3 regions of the Ensifer sp. ENS06 genome follow, and region 3 is predicted to be linked to each of the others. Evidence: riboswitches for the same ligand, from Rfam matches in the RefSeq annotation. Region 3 holds a riboswitch; each other region holds the start of a gene.

Region 1 (6,873 bases), on a different contig from region 3:
CACGGATCGAGCTGACGCAAATTGTCACGCAGGATGCGCAGGTTGGAACAGAGAAGCGCGCGCGCTTCCGAGTCCAGCCCTTCCGTATAGGCATCCATCATTTCGCGAAGACCGGTCATCAGCTCGTTGAACAACGGACCGGCCTTTTCGGTGATGACGACATTCTTGGCGCGGCGATCCGCCGGATCGGGAACGCGGGCGACGAGCCCGTTCGCCTCCAGCCTGTCGAGATAGGCCGACAGCGTCATAGGCTCAATGCCCATGCGTGTGGCGATTTCGGCCTGTTTGATGCCCTCGGTGAGCGCCACCTGGATCAGCGTGCGCGCCTCGCCAGGCGTGATGCCCAGATCCATGGCATTGACCTTGCGGTCGAAGGCCCCGCGCAAGAGGCGCGAGACATCGGTCAGAAGCATTCCAATGGTTTCGGATTCTAGCTTGAAGGGCATCATGATCGTTCACAGGTGATATAATAAGTTTTACTTATCATACCCTGTGAAAACGTTCAACGCGGAAGGCCATCTTTCCCTTGCCAGTTTAACGGTAAAACTCGCAAGGATTCAACGTATTACCTTCGCAATCCCGCGCGGGACCGTCTTTGTTGTGTCTCAGCCCTCAAGCTCCTCGCGCAGCATTTCGAGTTCCAGCCATTCCTCTTCCATGCGAGCGAGGTCGGCACGCAGCTTTTCCAGCTCCTGCGCCAGCTTCGCAAAAGCATTTGGATCTTTTGTGAAAAGATTGGGGTCCGCCATCTTTTCTTCGCGCTTGGCAGCCTCGGCTTCCGCCTTGGCAATCTCTTTCGGCAGGTTTTCGAGCGCGAATTTCTGCTTGTAGGAAAGCTTACCCTTGGCAGCCTTCGGCGCTTCGGCGGCCGGTGCGGCTGCATCGGCCTTGGCCTTTTCCGCCTTCTCGGCCTTGCGCTTCTCCTCGATCGCGCCCTTGCGCTGCGCCATCATGTCGGAATAGCCGCCGGCATACTCGATCCAGCGTCCATCCGGCGCCTCCGGATTGGCCGGCGCAATCGTCGAGGTGACGGTGCGGTCGAGGAAGTCGCGGTCGTGGCTGACGAGGATGACAGTTCCGGCAAAACCGGCGACGATCTCCTGCAAAAGGTCGAGCGTCTCGATGTCGAGATCGTTGGTCGGCTCGTCGAGGATCAGAAGGTTGGTTGCTCGCGCGAGGATGCGCGCCAGCATCAGCCTTGCGCGCTCGCCGCCCGAAAGCTCGCGGATCGGGGTGCGCGCCTGCTCCGGCTGGAACAGGAAGTCCTTCATGTAGCCGGTGACGTGGCGCTGCTCGCCATTGACCAGCAGGTTGTCGCCGCGCCCGTCCGTCAGGTAGTGCGCCAGCGTGTCGTCGAGATTGAGGTCTTCGCGCTTCTGGTCAAGCGTCGCGATTTCGAGATTGGTGCCGAGCTTGACCGTGCCCGTATCCGGCTCGATCTGTCCGGTCAGGATCTTCAGGAGCGTCGTCTTGCCGGCGCCGTTCGGGCCGACCAGACCGATGCGGTCGCCGCGGTGCACGCGGATCGAGAACGGCGCGACGATGGTGCGCTCGCCATAGGCCTTGGTGACCTTCTCCGCCTCGATCACCAGCTTGCCCGATTCCTTGGCGTCGGCGGCCGTCGCCTGTACCGTTCCCTGCGGCCCCTTGTGGCCGCGATAGGTCGCCCGCATGGTCTGCAGCTCACCGAGGCGGCGCATGTTGCGCTTGCGTCGAGCGGTCACGCCGTAGCGCAGCCAATGTTCCTCGCGCTCGATCGCCTTGCCGAGCTTGTGCTGTTCCAGCTCCTCGGCCTCCAGCACCTCGTCACGCCAAGCCTCGAAATGGGCAAAGCCGCGGTCGAGCCGCCGCGACTGGCCACGGTCGAGCCAGACGGTCGCGGTCGAGACCTTCTCCAGGAAGCGCCGGTCGTGCGAGATCAGAACGAGCGCCGAACGGCTGCGGATCAGTTCGTCTTCCAGCCATTCGATCGTCGGCAGATCGAGATGGTTGGTCGGCTCGTCGAGCAGCAGGATATCCGGCTCCGGCGCCATGACACGGGCAAGCGCCGCGCGACGCGCCTCACCGCCCGAAAGGCGCTTCGGGTCTTCCTCGCCGGTCAACCCCAGGTGCTGCAGCAGATAGGCGACGCGATAGGGATCGTCACTCGGGCCGAGTCCTGCCTCGGCATAGGTCTGCACCGTGTCGTAGCCGTCGAAATCCGGCGCCTGGTGCAGATAGCGGATGGTCGCGGAGGGATGGCGGAAGATTTCGCCCGACTGCGCCTCGGCCAGGCCCGCGGCAATCTTCATCAGCGTCGACTTGCCCGAGCCGTTGCGGCCGACCAGACAGATGCGGTCGCCCGGTTCGACTTGAAAATTGGCGCCGGCTAGCAGCGGCGCGCCGCCGAAAGTGAGGAAGATGTCGTCGAGTTTCAGAATGGGAGGCGCCAAGGCTCAGGCTCCGGAAAGATCATAGGGGCGGGCGAGCACAATGGCGCGACCGCTCTGGAGAGTGAAGCGAAGGGGACCCTCCGCAACGTTGGAAACGGTTCGGGACGAGCCGAACGGCAAGGTGAAATCGTCGAGCGGATAGCGCGCATTGACGATCGAAAGACCGGTAAGCTCGGTCAACCCGAGCACCGAGAAGAGGCAGCCCTTGGGTAGGTCGAGGTCGAGCGAGCCGGCCAGCAGCGGATAGGCCTCTTCCTCGCCCGAGGTCATCAACACGGAAAGGCCACGCTCGGCAAGGGCGACGGCATGCAGCAGGTGCATGAAGGCGTGATCGCTGCGGGTACCGCCGAGGGCGCCGGCGAAAATCAGGCGATCGGCTCCACGCGACAGCGCCGCCTCGACCGCGATCTCCCCGTCCGTCGCGGCCTTCGCCGCCGGATAGGGCTCGCGCGGGACGGAGGCGTAGTCCGCAAGAAGGGCTTCCTCGGTCGAGTCGAAATCACCGACCCAGACATCCGGCACGATGCCGAGCAATCGGGCATGGCGCATGCCGCCGTCAGCCGCAATGAAGCGACTTGCGGCCAGCTGGTGAGCCAGCCGGTCGGTCAGCGAAAGGGCGCCGCCAAGCAGAATGGTGAAGGTCGATCGAGACATGGCAAAGCCCATAGCGCAAAGGACCGCCGAAGGAAAACGAAGAAAACCGTCGAACGAGCGGTTCTCGATATTTTGGTCAGACCATCAATGCCCCTCGGGCACCGGATCGGGGAAAAGCATGCCGGCATAAATGCCGGGGGTCGAATCCGGAATTTCGACGGCGCCGGCCACCCGCTCGTAGAACTTCGCCGGCCCGACGCCGCCGATAATCGCGTAGCCATAGCCGGCCTCGCGCATCGCCGTGAGGCTTGCAAGCAACAGTGCCTCACCGATCCCCTGCCCGCGCATGCTTTCGTCGACGCCGGTCGGACCGAAGAAGCCGAGTGCCGTTACGTCGTGGCAGGAAAAGCCGACGATCTTTTCGTCATGGACAGCGACGTGCATGCGCGTCGGGGTGGAGGAAAAGGCGGCTTCCGCCTCGCCCGCCCATCCGGCACCGAAAGTCCTTTCGATCCAGGAAACAACCAGGCGGCGCTCCGGCGCCATGGCGCGGCGAATGCTGACGCCAAGGCCAAGCTTCGACTGAGGTTCAGCCGGCAGGGCATAAAGTCGAACAAGCATATCGGGCATGACATTTCCTCCTCGCTGCCGTTGTGTAGCGCAGTTGGCGGCATACGCAAACACGCGCCATTGTGCTGGCCAGGCGTCCCCTAGCTTCGCCGTAAACATCGCTTGCCATGGGACCGAGGCAGCGGTAAATCTCTTGCCGCTCTAACGGGGTGCCTCCCGACCGCATTGCGGCCGGAGGCTGAGAGGCGTCAAAACGCCAACCCGCGGAACCTGATCCGGCTCATACCGGCGGAGGGATTAGACGCGATCGGATCGATACGCCCTTTTCCCATGCAACAACGAACTTTGGGAGAGAGGTCCTCGCCATGTGCAATTCATCGCAACTTAAATTCTTTAGCCGGCTAGCCCTTGCGACGGCCGCGAGCCTTGTTTTCTCCGGCGCCGCGACCGCCGCCGACAAGACGCTGACGGTGTACACCTATGAGAGCTTCATCACCGAATGGGGCCCGGGCGCCAAGGTCGCAGAAGCCTTCGAGAAGACCTGCGAATGCAAGGTCAACTATGTCGGCGTGGCCGACGGCGTCGAGTTGCTCACCCGCCTGAAGCTCGAAGGCGAGGCTTCCAAGGCCGACATCGTGCTTGGCCTCGACACCAACCTCGTTGCGGAAGCCAAGGCAACGGGCTTCTTCGCGCCGCACGGCGTCGAGGCAACCGGCGTCACCGTTCCCGGCAACTTCTCCGACGACACGTTCCTGCCCTATGACTACGGCCACTTCGCCGTCGTCTACGACACCGAGACGCTGAAGACGCCGCCGAAGAGCCTGAAGGAGCTGGTAGAAGGCGACCCGTCGCAGAAGATCGTCATCGAGGATCCGCGTACGTCGACGCCGGGCCTCGGCCTCCTGCTCTGGGTCAAGGCCGTCTATGGCGATGAGGCGGGTGCCGCCTGGACGAAGCTGAAGGACCGCGTTCTGACCGTCACCCCCGGCTGGTCGGAAGCCTATGGCCTCTTCACCAAGGGCGAGGCGCCGATGGTGCTGTCCTACACCACGTCGCCGGCCTACCACATGGTCGCAGAAAACACCGAGCGCTACCAGGCCGCTGCCTTCTCCGAAGGGCACTACATCCAGATCGAAGTCGCCGGCATGACCAAGAACGCCAAGGAGCCGGAACTGGCAAAGCAGTTCCTCGCCTTCATGACCGGTCCGGACTTCCAGTCGATCATCCCGACGACGAACTGGATGATGCCGGTCGCAGCGACCAAGGAGCCGCTGCCGGACGCCTTCGACAAGCTGGTCAAGCCGGAAAACACCTTCCTCCTGCCCTCGGAGGACGTCGCCAAGAACCGCAAGGCCTGGATCGACGAATGGCTTGCCGCCATGAGCAAGAACTGAGGCCGGATTGTTCGCACTGCGCGAAAATCGCATGACAGTGGTCGCCGGGGCAGCCTGCCTCGGCGTCTTCGTACTTTTCGTCGGTCTTGCGATCGTCGCCTTGCTGAGCCAGACGGGCGGCGCGAGCGACGATGCGCTGTTCGACGCCTACATCTGGCGCGTCACCCGCTTCACGCTGCTGCAGGCGACCCTCTCGACGTTGCTGTCGGTGCTCTTTGCCATCCCCGTCGCGCGGGCGCTGGCGCGACGGCCGCAGTTCCCCGGCCGCATCTGGCTGCTGCGCTTGATGGCGCTGCCACTCGGACTGCCGGTTCTGGTTGGCGCACTCGGGTTGATCGAGATCTGGGGGCGGCAGGGTTTCCTCAATTCCGGCCTGCGCTGGCTCGGCCTCGCGCAGCCCGTCAGCATTTACGGCCTCTTCGGTATCCTGCTTGCCCACGTCTTCTTCAACATGCCGCTTGCAGCGCGCCTGTTCCTGGCCGGGCTCGAGCGCATCCCCGCCGAATACTGGCGCAGCGCCGCCAATCTCGGCATGCCGTCACGCGCACTCTTTCGCTTCATCGAATGGCCCGTCCTGCGCGGCCTCCTGCCGGGTGCCGCCGGCCTCGTCTTCATGCTCTGCGCCACCAGCTTCACCCTCGTGCTGACGCTCGGCGGCGGGCCTGCGGCCAGCACAATCGAAGTGGCGATCTACCAGGCGCTGCGTTTCGATTTCGATCCGCCGCGCGCGATCGCGCTGTCAGCCCTGCAGATCGCCATGACCGGCCTGCTGCTGCTCCTGCTTCGTCATCTGGCGACCGAGCCGGAAGAGGGCATGACCGGTGGCCGCACTGTGCGCCGTTTCGATGGCGCGTCAAGGATCGCGCGCCTGAGTGATGGCACCTGGATCACGCTTGCCTTTCTGTTTCTCGGCGCGCCGCTGGTCGCGGTTCTCATCTCCGGACTCGAAGCCGATGTGCTGAAGCTCGCCCGCGATCCGGCGGTGCACCGGGCGCTGCTGACGAGTGCGGCAATCGCGCTCGCCTCGGCACTCGCCTCCGTCACCATCGCAGCCGTGATGATCCGGGCGGCGGCAACCGCCACCGCGCCGCGTCACGCGACGTCGCTCTCCCACGGCTTTGCCGGTGCCATCGGTGCCAGCACCTCGCTGATCCTCTTGGTACCGCCGGTGGTGCTCGGCGCCGGATGGTTCCTGCTTTTGCGTCCCTTCGGTGACGTCGCGCGCTTTGCACCTGCCATCGTCGTTGCGATCAACGCGCTGATGGCGCTGCCCTTCGTCCACCGCATCCTCGCGCCGGCAATGGCGACCCATGCGGCACGGTCCGAACGGCTGACGGCAAGCCTTGGCATCCGTGGTTTTGATCGTCTGCGATGGATCGACTTTCCGGCGCTGCGCAAGCCGCTATCGATGGCCCTTTCCTTCGCCATGGCGCTGTCGCTCGGCGACCTCGGCGCCGTCGCCCTCTTCGGCAGCCAAGACATGGTGACGCTGCCGTGGCTGCTCTATAGCCGTATGGGCAGCTACCGCACCGCCGACGCCGCCGGTCTCGCCCTTTTCCTCGGGCTTCTCTGCCTGATCTTCACCATCCTCGGCACGGCCAATGACAGCCGACCGGAAGGACGCAAAGCATGATCGATCCCGTTCCCGCAATAGAGTTGCGCGATGTCGAGGTCCGTTTCGAAACGGCCAAGCTCACCTTCGATTGCACCATCGCCAACGGTGGCATCGTCGCCGTCGCCGGTGCCTCGGGTTCCGGCAAATCGACGCTGCTCCACCTCATTGCCGGGTTCGAGGATCCCGATCGCGGCGAGGTGCGCATTCTCGGCGAGAACGTTGCCAATCGGGCGCCGGCGGAACGACCGGTCTCGATGATCTTCCAGGA
Region 2 (6,873 bases), 140 kb from region 3:
CAGGACTACCGCGAAAACCTGGCGGAAACCTATGCCCGGATCTTCGCGTCGAAATGCCGGTTTTCCATGATCACGCCGAGCATCCTCGATTTCGAGAAGTCGATCGGCGGCAGGGCATCGCCGCAGCACGACCAGATCGACGTGATGGACGAGATCCAGCAGCTGGTGATCAAGCGGCACGGCATCCACATGCACAGCTTCGTCGGCTTCGATCCGCACCGGGAGGCGCAGAAGCGTGGCTCGTCGCTGGAAAACGTCCGCTACGCGATCATGGAAAAGGGCTTCATCGGCGTGAAGATCTACCCGCCGATGGGCTTCAAGGCATGGGGCAATGCGGATCCGGCGATCGATGCGGCGCTGAAGCGGCTCTACGACTGGTGCCGCGACAACAGCGTGCCGATCATGGCGCATGCGGAAAACAGCATCGGCGCCGGCTGCGGCTATGGCAATATGGCGAGCCCCGCCTACTGGAAGAAGCTGCTCGACACCAACCGTTACAATGACTTGCGGATCAATCTGGCGCATTTCGGCGCTTTCGATGAAGTCATTCGCCCAGGCGCACCGACGGGGGTCATGGTGTCCTGCGCCCAGGACAAATTCTCCGGTCCGCCGACCTGGGAGGACATCATTGGCAAGACGATCGGCCACGGGCGCCGGCCGAACCTGTTTGCCGACCTGAGCTACCTGAGCGAGCTCGTCACCGACAACACGCCCGGGCTGCACGAAAAAATCCGCGCGCTGCTCGACAAGTGGCTGCGGGACTACGATCCCGATGCGCGCCATCTGATGTTCGGCACCGACTGGTCGATGATGGCGCTGGAGAAGGACTACAACGCCTACGTCCCGCGGATTGCCCAGCAACTGAAGGAGGCCAATGTCAGCGAGGAGGACCAGCAGAACATCTTCTGGAAGAACGCCTCCCGTTACCTCGGCCTCGACCGGCCGGGGCCGACCCGCCAGCGGCTCGCCACCTATTGTCGCAAGCGTGGCCTGGACGCCTCCTGGCTCTCGCAGCTGGAGATCGCCTGACCGCGGAGACTGCTACCCGCGGCCCGGCACGTGCCTATCGCCACGGTGCGGTTCTGGCGATCCAGTCGCGCGTCCGGCCTTCCGGGTCGGCATTGCGGGTGATGTCGGTAACGACGGCGGCGATGTCGGCGCCGTGCTCGAAGACGCCGGCGATCCGCTCGACGTTGAGGCCGCCGATGGCGACCAGCGGCAGCAACCCGACACGGTTCCGCCAGGCGGCAAGGCGCGGCAGTCCCTGCGGCGCCCACTTCATAGCCTTGAGAATGGTCGGATAAACCGGTCCGAGCGCGACATAGTCGGGCTTGGCAGCAAGTGCTGTCTCCAGTTCCGTCTCGTCATGGGTGCTGAGTCCGAGCTTCAGGCCGGCGGCGCGGATTGCAGCAAGGTCGGCCTCCGCCAGGTCCTCCTGGCCGAGATGGACGAAGTCGCAGCCTTCCGCGATCGCCAGTTGCCAGTAGTCGTTGACGATGAGCTGGCAGCCCTGCTCGTCGCAAACGGCCTTGGCCGCGCGGATCTCGCGGCGGATCTCCGCTTCCGTACGATCCTTGACGCGTAGCTGCACCAGCTTGACGCCGAGCGGCACCAGCCGCTCGATCCAATCCGCGCTGTCGACGATGAGATAGAAGGGGTCAAGTTTCACGCAAACACCGCCTTTCCGATGACGGGGGTGGAAGGGACGGCAAAATCGCGCGGTTCGAGCATGCCCGCCTCGAAGGCCTGCCGGCCGGCATCGATCGCGCCCGCGAAGGCAGCGGCCATCAGTGCGGGCTTGGCGGCGCCGGCGACGGCGGTGTTGAGCAGGACGGCGTCGTAGCCGAACTCCATCACCGTCGTTGCGTGCGAGGGCCGGCCGATGCCGGCATCGACGATCAGCGGCACATCGGGAAAGTTGGCCCGCACTGCCCTGAGCGCCTGGATGTTCTGCGGCCCCATGGCGCTGCCGATCGGCGCGCACCAGGGCATCAGCACCTTGCAGCCGGCTTCCACGAGCCGTTCGGCAACCACGAGATCATCCGTGGTGTAGGGAAAGACTTCGAACCCTTCGGCCGAGAGGATGCGCGCCGCCTCGACCAGGCCGAAGACATCGGGCTGCAGCGTATCGTGGTGGCCGATCACTTCGAGTTTCAGCCAGTTGGTGCCGAAGACCTCGCGCGCCATCTTGGCCGTCAGCACCGCCTCTGACACCGAGTGGCAGCCGGCGGTGTTCGGCAGCACGTGCACGCCGAGCGCCCGGATCAGTTCGAAGAAGGCGCCGCCCTGGCGGCCTCCGGCGGTTTCGCGCCGGAGCGAGACCGTGACGATCTCAGTGCCTGACGATCGCACCGCATCTTCCAGAACGGCGGGGGAGGGGTAGCGGGCGGTGCCGAGCAGCAACCGTGAGCGCAGGTCCTGTCCATAAAGCGTCAGCATGTCTCAGCCTCCTTTCATCGGCGAGAGAATTTCGATCCGGTCCCGGTCGCTGAGCGCATGACCCGAACGGTCGGCCCGGTGCACCAGTTCGCCGTTGACGGCGGTGGCGAGCCAGTCGCCTTCGAAATCAAGGGCGGCCAGAAGCTCGGTGAGGGTGGTGACGGCGAGGTCGTGATCCTCGCCATTGACGGTCAGTCTCATGCGGCATCTCCCTTCAGGTCCTGCGCAAGCGCGAGGTCGGCTGCTTCCGCCGCCAGGGCCGGCGAAAGCAGGAAGCCATGGCGGTAAAGTCCGTTGATCGTGATGGTCTGCCCGGTGCGCAGGGCGCGCGGCAGGTTGTTGGCGAAGGCGGGGCGGACGCCGGCGCCGGTTTCGACGAGGCGCGCTTCGCCGAAGGCCGGATGCAGCGCATAGGCGGCGTTCAGCAGTTCCATGAGGGAGCGGGCGGTGATCGGTCCGCCGTCATCCGTCTCGATCATCGTAGCCCCGCACATGAAGAGGCCGCCGCCGCGCGGCACGATGTAGAGCGGGATGCGGGGATGAATGAGCCTGACCGGCCGCGACAGTTCCACGTCGCTTGTCTGCAGGTAGAGCATTTCACCGCGCACGCCCCGCAGGCCCCGCGTTTCGCCGATGCGTGCCGCGCCGGCGCAGTCGGCGACGAGATCGTGGTGGCCATCGTCGCTCGTCTCATCGAGGAAGGTGACGCCGTGATCGACAAGCTTCTGCCGCAACCGGCTCAGCGCCCGGCGCGGGTCGAGATGCGCCTCACCGGGAAAAAACAGCGCCTCGCGGAAACGTCCGGCAAGCGCCGGTTCCAGCCGTTCGATCGCGGCGGCGTCGAGCCATTCGAAGCCGGAGGTGCGTGAGGCAAAGCGCTTGAGTTCGCCCGCATCCCGTGGCGGGGCGACGACAAGCGTGCCGTTTCGGGAAACCTCGCCCGGCAGGGCGTCGTCCCACCAGTCGATGGCGCCGATGCCCTTCGTCAGCACCACCTCTTCGGCGCTCTCGCGTTCGCACCAGGGTGCCAGCATGCCGCCGGCAAACCAGGAGGCCGCGCCGGCAAAGCCTGGTTTTTGCTCGACAACCGTCACCGCGACACCGCGGGCGCTAAGTTCATGCGCCAGACAGAGCCCTGCGACGCCGGCACCTTTGACGAGGATCCGCATGGCTCAGTGTTCCCGAGAGGCGTGGGCGGGCCGTCGTGAGGGAAGCGGGATGGTGTTGGCGGTGTGCATGCCGAGGCTCCGATTGTGGAGACCCAGTTCGCGAGCGAAGGAAGGGGAAGGACGCCTTGCCGTTGAATGGTCGCGTGAACGCGACGTTTGCGGCAGCGATGTCTGCACCGTCCCTACGCCAGTATGAACTGGATCAGGTTCAACGGGTCACTGCGCCGCGCAAACCGCATAGCAGAATCTCAGCCCCTTGGCGGGACACCCCTGGTGAATGCTCCAAGCTGACCGTTCGGGGCGGTTTTTGTCAAGAGCCAGCATTCGTGTGCGATGTGATCTCATCTGCCGAGAAAATTATCTATAATTTTGCGACGAGAAAGCGGAAGCGTTGGCGGCGTGCTGAGGGGAGGAGTGTCAGGCGGGCAGAGCGGGTCGAAAAATACCGGAGAAGCCCGGGCTCGTCCTTGTTTCTCGGGTGCGGTACGCCCGATTTCGGAAATGGGAGATGCGACCGATTGATTGGTGATTGTTGTCCCGTGTCGGCGGTTTCCAGATTCGTTCACGGTCAAAAATACAACCATAAGGGTATGTACGAACAGAAACTCTCCATCTGGGTGCTTGCGAACTTTGTTGGTCGATAAAATTATAGATAATATTAGATTCTATCTATTTCGCGTTTGCGATGACCTGGAGGACGAGCCGAAATGCTGGACGGAACCCTATCAACTGGCGCTAATTTTACCCCGGGCGACGCGGGCGAATCCCGCTGGACCCAAGCGGAAGCTGAAAAAATCTATAATTTGCCGTTCAACGATTTGCTCTACCGCGCACACACGGTCCATCGTGCGCAGTTCGATCCCAACGCCATCCAGATGAGCCGGCTGCTCTCGATCAAGACCGGAGGCTGCGCCGAGGATTGCGGCTATTGCAGCCAGTCCGCCCACTATCCGACCGGGCTCAAGGCATCGAAGCTGATGGAGGTCGAGCGTGTGCTTGCCGAGGCGCGACAGGCGCGCGACGGCGGTGCGACGCGCTATTGCATGGGGGCCGCCTGGCGCAGCCCGAAGGACCGCGACATGGACGCGATCGTCGCCATGATCGGCGGTGTGCGGGCGCTTGGCATGGAAACCTGCATGACGCTCGGGATGCTGACGCCGGCCCAGTCCGTGCGGCTCGCCGAGGCCGGGCTCGACTACTACAACCACAATGTCGATACCTCCGAACGCTTCTACGGCGAGATCATCACCACCCGCAGCTTTGCCGACCGGCTGGAGACGCTCGCGAATGTCCGCGACGCCGGCATCAAGGTCTGCGCCGGTGGCATTCTCGGCATGGGCGAAACCGCCGACGACCGGATCTCCATGCTGGTGACGCTCGCCAATCTGCCGGTGCCGCCCGAAAGCGTGCCGATCAACATGCTGATCCCGATCCCGGGCTCGAAGCTGGCCGATGCAGTGCCCGTCGATCCGATCGATTTCGTCCGCACCATCGCGCTTGCCCGCATCCTGATGCCGCTATCGCATGTCCGGCTCTCGGCCGGCCGGACCGACATGAGCGACGAGACGCAGGCGCTCTGTTTCTTCGCCGGCGCCAATTCGATCTTTGTCGGCGGAACCCTGCTGACCGCCGACAATCCCGGCGAGGACCATGATGCGGCGCTCTTCCGACGCCTGGGGTTGAAGCCGATGGCTCCGGTGGCAAGGCAGGATGCGGCCGAATGACCCTGGGTCTGTTTGCGCGCTATGAGAAGACGCTGGAGGGCCTTGATCGCAAGGGCCGCCGGCGCGCACTTGCCACCGCTGGCGGCCTGGATTTTACCTCGAACGACTACCTGGCGCTCGCCGCTTCGACGCGGCTGAAGGCGGCGATAACGAGTGCCATCGCGCGCGGCGTGCCGGTCGGTTCCGGCGGCTCACGGCTGTTGCGCGGCAATCACGAAGAACACGAGGCGCTTGAGGCGGAAGCGGCCACCTTCTTCGGCGCGGAACGAATGCTCTTCTTCGGCAGCGGCTATGCCGCCAATGCTGCCCTGTTTTCGACGCTGCCGCAGCGCGACGACCTCATCGTCCACGATGCCCTGATCCATGCGAGCGCCCATGAAGGCATCGCTGCGAGCAAGGCCGATTCGGTTGCGGCAGCGCACAACGATATCGACGCCTTTGCCGATGCGATCGGCCAATGGCGCTGCGCCGGCGGCACAGGGCGCCCGTGGATTGCCGTCGAAAGCCTCTATTCGATGGATGGCGATCGGGCGCCGCTCGCTGACCTCTTAGCGCTTGCCGCGCAGCATGACGGCTTTCTCGTCATCGACGAGGCGCACGCGACCGGCGTCTTCGGGCCGGAAGGTCGCGGTCTCGCCGCTGAGCTGGAGGACCGGGAGAACGTCGTCATGCTGCATACTTGCGGCAAGGCGCTCGGTGTTTCCGGCGCACTGGTCGGAGCAAGCGCCGTGCTTTGCGATTATATCGTCAACCGCGCCCGCAATTTCATCTATTCGACTGCGCCCTCGCCACTCATCGCGGCCGCGGTGCGTGAAGCACTCGCCGCCCTCGTCGACGAGCCGGAACGCCGCGCCGCATTCGACGGCCTCAGGTCTTTCGCCAACCGGGCGCTCGCCGAGGTGCTCGGCATCGAAGGCAGCGGCTCGCAGATCCTGCCCATCCCGATCGGTGATAACGGCCGAGCGGTCCGCATCGCCGCCCGTATGCGCGCCGAGGGTTACGATGTCAGGGCAATCCGCCCGCCGACGGTGCCGGAAGGCACCGCGCGTCTTCGGATCGCCATCACCCTCAACGTCGACCGGGCCGCAATCGTGCAGATGCTGCAGCAGTTGAAGATCGCGATCGCGAAGGAGCGGCCATGAAAACCCGTATTGTGGTCACCGGTACCGATACCGGCATCGGCAAGACCATCTTTTCCGCAGCCCTCACCGATGCGCTCGACGGTTGCTACTGGAAGCCTGTGCAGTCAGGGCTCGACGAAGAAACCGACAGCGAAACCGTCGCCCGGCTTGGCTGGTTGTCGTCTGACCGCGTCCTGCCCGAAGCCTACAGGCTCGCAACACCGGCATCGCCGCACCTGTCAGCACGGATCGACGGCGTCACCATCGACCCGGAGCATCTTTCCCCGCAGGCGGTGGAACGACCGCTGGTGATCGAAGGCGCAGGCGGGCTTCTGGTGCCGCTGACGGAGCACACGGTCTTTGCGGATGTCTTTGCGCGCTGGCTGATCCCGGTGGTTGTCTGCGCTCGCACCGGGCTCG
Region 3 (6,873 bases):
CGGAGCCCCAATCGCCGCCACCCTCTGTGCCGTTGCTTCCGCCGCTCCCGACGTTTTCGCTACCTTGGTCGCTGCCGCCCGCGGCACCTTCACCATTCGTGCCGCCGGCATCGGCGTCGTCCGCATGGGCAGCGGAAATCCAGGAAAGGCCCGCGGCAAAGCCCCGGTCACCGTTGAGGCGCGGCAGATCTCCGCCGAATGCTGCAAGGGCTCCTATGGACAAGGCCGTCAGTCTCAACAGGCATGTCCTCAAGTCATTCTCCTTGTGCAAACGGCGTTCTTGCGTCGTCCTGCAGGACTTTTGCGCGGGTACAGTTCGGCTGCCCGCAGCGAATGAATTTCGCCGACAGCGACTTTTGCGTGCGCCTTGCATATCGTTCAATCGATGTGGGGACAAGCTATTGGGGGGACGGGCGACACGGAGCGCAAGGTGCGGGCCTCTGGCGGCGGCCACGACATACAGATGATCGCCCTCATCGCTGAGGCGTCGCGAGAGGGACAGAGGACGTTGCATGTTTGTTGATTGAACGGTGTCGTTGGCGCGCCTCCCACCCTCCGTCATGCTCGGCTCAAGCCCAAGCATGACGGAGGAGGAGAGCCTTGGCGATCGCCGCTTCCGCTTCCGAGGCGGGAGGCGCAGCCCTGAGTGAACTGAAGGGGCCGTGACTGGCCCCTTCAACGAGTCTCTGTCGTCTACTCGGCCGCGCCAGCCGCCCCTTCCACCGGCATATAGAGGTCGCCGCCCTCGCGGTATTTCGCGGCCATTGCCTCCAGGCCTTCCTTCTGCGCTTCTGCGCGGATGTCGTGCGAGATCCGCATCGAGCAGAATTTCGGGCCGCACATGGAGCAGAAATGCGCGACCTTGTGCGCTTCCTTCGGCAGTGTCTCGTCGTGGAAGTTACGGGCCGTCTCCGGGTCGAGCGAGAGGTTGAACTGGTCCTCCCAGCGGAATTCGAAGCGCGCGCGCGACAGCGCGTCGTCGCGCACCTGGGCGGCCGGATGGCCCTTGGCGAGATCGGCGGCATGGGCGGCGATCTTGTAGGTGATGACGCCGACCTTGACGTCGTTGCGATCGGGAAGACCCAGATGCTCCTTCGGCGTGACGTAGCAGAGCATGGCGGTGCCGAACCAGCCGATCATCGCCGCGCCGATGCCCGACGTGATGTGGTCGTAGCCGGGCGCAATGTCCGTCGTCAGCGGTCCGAGTGTGTAGAACGGCGCCTCGCCGCAGACGGCGAGTTGCTTGTCCATGTTCTCCTTGATCTTGTGCATCGGCACGTGGCCGGGGCCTTCGATCATCACCTGACAATCCTTGGCCCAGGCGATCTTGGTGAGCTCGCCGAGCGTTTCGAGTTCGGCGAATTGTGCCGCGTCGTTGGCATCGGCGATCGAGCCGGGGCGCAGGCCGTCGCCGAGCGAGAAGGAGACGTCATAGGCGCGGCAGATGTCGCAGATTTCCTCGAAATGCTCGTAAAGGAAGCTCTCGCGATGGTGATGCAGACACCACTTGGCCATGATCGAGCCGCCGCGCGAAACGATGCCGGTGACGCGATCGACGGTGAGCGGGATGTAGTGCAGCCGGACGCCGGCATGGATGGTGAAATAGTCGACGCCCTGTTCAGCCTGCTCGATCAGCGTGTCGCGATAGACTTCCCAGGTGAGGTCCTCGGCAATGCCGTTGACCTTTTCCAGCGCCTGGTAAAGCGGCACGGTGCCGATCGGAACCGGTGAGTTGCGGATGATCCATTCGCGGATGTTGTGGATGTTGCGGCCGGTCGAAAGGTCCATGACGGTGTCGGCGCCCCAGCGCGTCGCCCAGACCATCTTTTCGACCTCTTCCGCCATCGACGAGGTGACGGCGGAGTTGCCGATATTGGCATTGATCTTCACCAGAAAATTACGGCCGATGATCATCGGCTCGGATTCCGGATGGTTGATGTTGGCAGGCAGGATCGCGCGGCCGCTGGCAATTTCCTGGCGCACGAATTCGGGTGTCACGTGATCGGGGATGTGGGCGCCGAAGCTCTCGCCGTCGCGGACTTTCGCACGCGCCGCGTCGCGGCCGAGATTTTCGCGGATCGCCACGAACTCCATTTCCGGCGTGATGATGCCGGCGCGGGCATAGGCAAGCTGGGTCACTGCGCGGCCGCCCGTGGCCTTCAGCGGCGCATGCTGGAACGGGAAGGTCGGTGTCAGCCTGTCGCCGCTCACAAAGCCGTTGTCCTCGGGGCGGACCACGCGTCCCTCATAGGTTTCCACATCGCCGCGGTCGACGATCCAGTTGCGGCGCAGCCGCGGCAGGCCGTCCTCGATGCGGATCTCGGCGTCGTCGGCGGTGTAGGCGCCGGAGGAATCATAGACCGTAACCGGTTGCTCGCCCGACGTCGGGTGGAGCGCAATCTCGCGCATCGGCACGCGGATATCCGGATGAAGCACGCCCGGCTTGTGGATCTTGCGGGAGGCGGGAAGCGGTCCTTGCGTGACCGTGAGGGCTGCGGGTTTGGTGGCAATATTCATGACGAGGCTCCAAGTTTGCAATTGGAGACCCAGTTCTGATGCCGGAAAGATGAAAGACGCTCCGCCAGATGCTGGACGCACGGAATCCTGGCTTCGATATCTGCACCGTCCCTACGCCAGTATGAACTGGATCAGGTTCAACGGGTCACTGCGCCACAGCCGGCAAGCCGGCCATCCAGCAGAATCTCAGCCCCTTGCGGGACCCCCCTGGTGAATGCCTAGATCATAGCCATCGATCGGCCCGGGTCGTCAAGCGTGAATTCGCCTGCCGACAAAGATGCACCTATTGCGTGTGGTGACGGATTCGGGTTTGACGCTAGCGGCCGGCCTTTTCCGGTGCGGCCCGCTCGGCGTAATCGGCACGGTTGATGCCGTGGCGCTGGAGCTTGTCGTAGAATGTCTTGCGCGGAATGCCGAGCGCCTCGATCGTCGCCTTGACGTCGCCGCGCTGAGCCCGCAACACCTCTTTCAGGATCTCCGCCTCGTAGCGTTCGAGCCGTTCCGGGAGCGCAAATCCAGGCTGTTCGGCGGGCGCAATCGGCTGTCCCAGCGGACCTTCGACACCAAGCGCCACGCGTTCTGCAAAGTGCGAGAGCTCGCGCACATTGCCCGGCCAGGCATGCGTCATCAGATGTCTCTGCACGGCCGATGTGACCACAGGCGCGTCGCGCTTGAAGCGCTCGGCCGCCCGGGTCAGGAAGTGCGAGAAGAGCAGCGGGATATCGTCTCGGCGTTCGCGCAGCGGTGGGATCGACAGCGTTACGACATTCAATCTAAAGTAGAGGTCTTCCCGGAAATCGCCGCGCTGCGCCGGGTCGCCAAGATCGATTTTGGCAGCCGCGATGACGCGGATATCGACCGGACGAACCTGGTTGGTGCCAAGCGGCGTGATTTCGCGCGCTTCCAGAACGCGCAGCATCTTCACTTGAGTCGCCGGTGGCATCGCCTCGATCTCGTCGAGGAACAGCGTGCCGCCGCTCGCATGCTCGATCCGGCCGATGCGCTTCTTCAAGGCGCCGGTGAAGGCGCCCTGTTCGTGGCCGAAGAGTTCGCTTTCGATCACCGTTTCGGGCAGCGCCCCGCAATTCAGCGCCACGAAGTTGCCGTTGCGGCGTCGGCTCCAATTGTGGAGCAGCGTCGCCACCACCTCCTTGCCGCTGCCCGTCTCGCCGGCGACGAGCACGTCGACATCGGTATCGGCAATGTGCCGGATCGTCTGGCGCAAACGTTCCATGACCGGCGTCTGGCCGATCAGCGGCAGGCTGTCGCCGGCCGTCTCGGCGGCCCGTTTCAGCGCGCGGTTTTCCATCACGAGCCGGCGTTTTTCCAGCGCGCGATGCACGCTCTGCACCAGCCGGTCGGCGGCAAAGGGTTTGGGGATGAAGTCGTAGACGCCATCCTGCAGCGCCTGCACTGCCATCGGGATGTCGCCATGGCCGGTCACCAGGATCACCGGCAGATCCGCGTCGAAAGCTTCGATGCGGCGGAAGAAGGCGAGGCCGTCGATGCCCGGCATGCGGATATCGCTGACGACGACTCCGTCGAAATTCGCATCCAGCGTCTTCAACGCTTCGGCAGCGCTGGCAAAAGGGGTAACGGCGAGGCTGGCGAGTTCCAGCGTCTGCGTCATCGCCTTGCGCAGGTGGTTGTCGTCGTCGACGAGATAGACGGTCGGCTGCATCGCTCAGGCCCTCTTCAGGCGAACCGTGAAGACGGTGCCCCTGTCGCTGGTTTCGACGGTGATATCGCCGCCATAGTCGGCGACGATCTCCTTGGAGATGGCAAGGCCGAGGCCGAGCCCTTCATCCTTCGAGGTGTTGAACGGCGTGAACAGATCCTCGTGGATGTGCAGGGGAATGCCTGGGCCGTTATCGGCAACGACGAGCAAAACCGTACCCGAGGGACCGTCCTCGCAGCGCACGCGGATCTCGGCGCCGCTGCGCGTGCCGAGCGCTTCCAGGGCATTTTGCAAAAGGTTGATCAGCACCTGCTCGAGCCGGATGCGGCTGCCGAGGACGCTGAGGCCATTTTCCGGCAGGTCGATGACGATCGCATCCATGCGGCCGGCAAAGCGGCTGCGCAGCAACATCATCGCCCCCTCGATCACGTCGCGCATGGGCGTCGGCTCGGCGACGAAGCGGCCCTTGCGAGCGAAGCTTCTGAGTTCGTCGGTGATGGTGCCGACCCGATCGGTCAGTTCGGCGATGCTGACAAGGTTCTCGACCGCGGTCTGCTGCTGGCCGCGTTCGAGGAAGGTGCGGGCGTTGTCGGCATAGGCGCGGATGGTCGCGACCGGCTGGTTGATCTCGTGGGCGACGCCGGCCGCCACCTGGCCAAGGATCGCCAGCCGGTTCGCCTGAACCAGTTCCTGCTGCACCGCCTGCAGCTTCTCGCCAGTACGCCGGTGGTCGGCGATCTCCGTTTCGAGATGATCGCGGGCAAGGCTGAGGTCATGTGTGCGCTCCGCCACGCGGGTCTCCAGCTCGTCGCGCGCGGCGCGATCGCGCGCAGACACCAGCGCCAGCGTCTGGCGGCGGCGCAGGAGGACCGCGGTAAAAGCGAGCAGCGGTGCGAGGAGGGCCAGGGCAATCAGCCGGGCCTCGCGGGTTGCCGCCGAGATCGCGCCATCGAGCGGTGCTAGCTGCTCCAGCCGCCAGCTGGTGGTCGGAACCATGGTTTCGACCCGGAGGAACCGACGTTCGCTGTCGCCCGGCAACAGTGCGCGCAACTCGCTGGAGCCATCGCTGGTCGGCTCGATGTCGCGGAAGGGCAGCGGCAGCAGCGAGGCATCGCCAAATTGCAGGCTGTCGCGGATGGCGGCGACGCGGTCGCGTGGAATTGTTCTGGTCGTCATGAAGCGCCAGGAGGGGAAGCTGGTGATCAGCACGATGCCGCGCCGGTCGGTGACGTAGACCGGCTTGCCGGAGGCGAGCCATTCGGCTTCCACATCGTCGAATTCGAGCTTGGCGACGACGACGCCGATCGGGCCGTCAGGACCCTGGACCCGACGCGAAATGTAGAGGCCCGGCCGCTTGCTGACGTTGCCCATGGCGAAATGCTCGGCCTTGCCGTCGCGCATCGCCATGCGGAAATATTCGCGGAAGGCATAGTCGTTGCCAACGAAACTCGTCGGCTCGCGCCAGTTGCTGGCAGCGACGGCGACGCCATCGGGGCCGATCACGTAGATGACAGCGGCGTCCGTGTTGGTCGCCAGCGCCTGCAGCTTCTCGTTCAGCCGTTGCAGCGCCTCTGTGCCGCGGGTCGAAAGGGCTGCCATCACCTCGACATCGTCGGCCAGCACCAGCGGCGTCGAGCGTTGGCGTTCGAGTACGGCGCGCAGCAGCGAGGCCTTCAGATTGGCATCGATCCGGCTTTGGGCATCGACAGTTTCGAGCGCCTGGCTTCGGCCGTACTCGCCGGCAAGCAGGAGCGCGGCGACAAGCAGCGCGACGGCAAGGCCGGCAAAGACCAGCCAGGTGCGGCGCATCGACTGGTCGAGATCTGCCAGATTGAGGGGGGCGGACAGGGCGTTGAACATGGCCCAATTGTGCATTTTTTCGCTCAGTCTTCCAGATGGCTTGTGCGGAAATCCGCTCAACTCTTTGTGCGCACCGAGCCGCCTGCACAAAACATCCTCATCAATTCAAAGGCTTGGTTCCTGCCGCGGCCAACTGGCACGACCGTTGCAAATGACATCCTCATGACAGCCCGCGCTGTCGCGCATCGGAAATTGACCCGGGAGGCCCGGCATGACGCCGGACTGGGTCCAGTGGAGGATCTCATGATTATCGAACAATCCGCGGAACCGCGCGGCAAGACACCTTTCTATCGCCATCTCTATGTCCAGGTTCTGGTGGCGATCGCCGCCGGCATCCTGCTCGGCCATTTCTATCCGTCGCTCGGCACCGAGCTGAAGCCGCTCGGCGACGCCTTCATCCGTCTCGTCAAGATGATCATCGCGCCGGTCATCTTCCTGACAGTCGCGACCGGCATCGCCGGCATGACCGATCTTGCCAAGGTCGGCCGCGTCGCCGGCAAGGCGATGATCTATTTCCTGACCTTCTCGACGCTCGCGCTGATCATCGGCCTGATCGTCGCCAATGTCGTCCAGCCGGGCGCCGGCATGCACATCGATCCGGCCTCGCTCGACGTCAAGGCGGTGACCACCTATGCCGAAAAGGCGCATGAGCAGACGATCACCGGCTTCCTGATGGGCATCATCCCGACGACGCTCGTCGGCGCCTTTGCCGATGGCGACATCCTGCAGGTGTTGTTCATCTCCGTGCTCTTCGGTCTGTCGCTTGCCATGGTCGGCAAGAAGGCAGAGCCCGTCGTCGACTTCCTGCACGCGCTGAC

Evidence for each region. A riboswitch is a leader RNA that binds a small molecule or an ion and turns the genes downstream of it on or off. The one in region 3 is predicted to bind thiamine pyrophosphate.
Region 1: another riboswitch for thiamine pyrophosphate. It lies ahead of thiB (thiamine ABC transporter substrate binding subunit); the one in region 3 lies ahead of thiC (phosphomethylpyrimidine synthase ThiC).
Region 2: another riboswitch for thiamine pyrophosphate. It lies ahead of thiO (glycine oxidase ThiO); the one in region 3 lies ahead of thiC (phosphomethylpyrimidine synthase ThiC).

What each region holds. Positions count from the first base shown of each region.
Region 1 covers NZ_JACVBC010000008.1:198,212-205,084, reverse strand. Annotated here, with positions in the region: gene IB279_RS25030 (MarR family winged helix-turn-helix transcriptional regulator) at 1-446, opposite strand, end outside; gene IB279_RS25025 (ABC-F family ATP-binding cassette domain-containing protein) at 606-2,432, opposite strand; gene IB279_RS25020 (thiamine diphosphokinase) at 2,436-3,086, opposite strand; gene IB279_RS25015 (GNAT family N-acetyltransferase) at 3,171-3,656, opposite strand; TPP riboswitch at 3,792-3,910, shown strand; gene thiB (thiamine ABC transporter substrate binding subunit) at 3,962-4,990, shown strand; gene thiP (thiamine/thiamine pyrophosphate ABC transporter permease ThiP) at 4,998-6,623, shown strand; gene thiQ (thiamine ABC transporter ATP-binding protein) at 6,620-6,873, shown strand, end outside.
Region 2 covers NZ_JACVBC010000003.1:436,378-443,250, forward strand. Annotated here, with positions in the region: gene IB279_RS15585 (amidohydrolase family protein) at 1-1,029, shown strand, start outside; gene IB279_RS15590 (thiamine phosphate synthase) at 1,064-1,669, opposite strand; gene IB279_RS15595 (thiazole synthase) at 1,666-2,439, opposite strand; gene thiS (sulfur carrier protein ThiS) at 2,443-2,640, opposite strand; gene thiO (glycine oxidase ThiO) at 2,637-3,608, opposite strand; TPP riboswitch at 3,770-3,890, opposite strand; gene bioB (biotin synthase BioB) at 4,316-5,332, shown strand; gene IB279_RS15615 (8-amino-7-oxononanoate synthase) at 5,329-6,474, shown strand; gene bioD (dethiobiotin synthase) at 6,471-6,873, shown strand, end outside.
Region 3 covers NZ_JACVBC010000003.1:578,418-585,290, forward strand. Annotated here, with positions in the region: gene IB279_RS37680 (hypothetical protein) at 1-238, opposite strand, end outside; gene thiC (phosphomethylpyrimidine synthase ThiC) at 694-2,517, opposite strand; TPP riboswitch at 2,608-2,736, opposite strand; gene IB279_RS16220 (sigma-54 dependent transcriptional regulator) at 2,834-4,198, opposite strand; gene IB279_RS16225 (ATP-binding protein) at 4,202-6,070, opposite strand; gene IB279_RS16230 (dicarboxylate/amino acid:cation symporter) at 6,299-6,873, shown strand, end outside.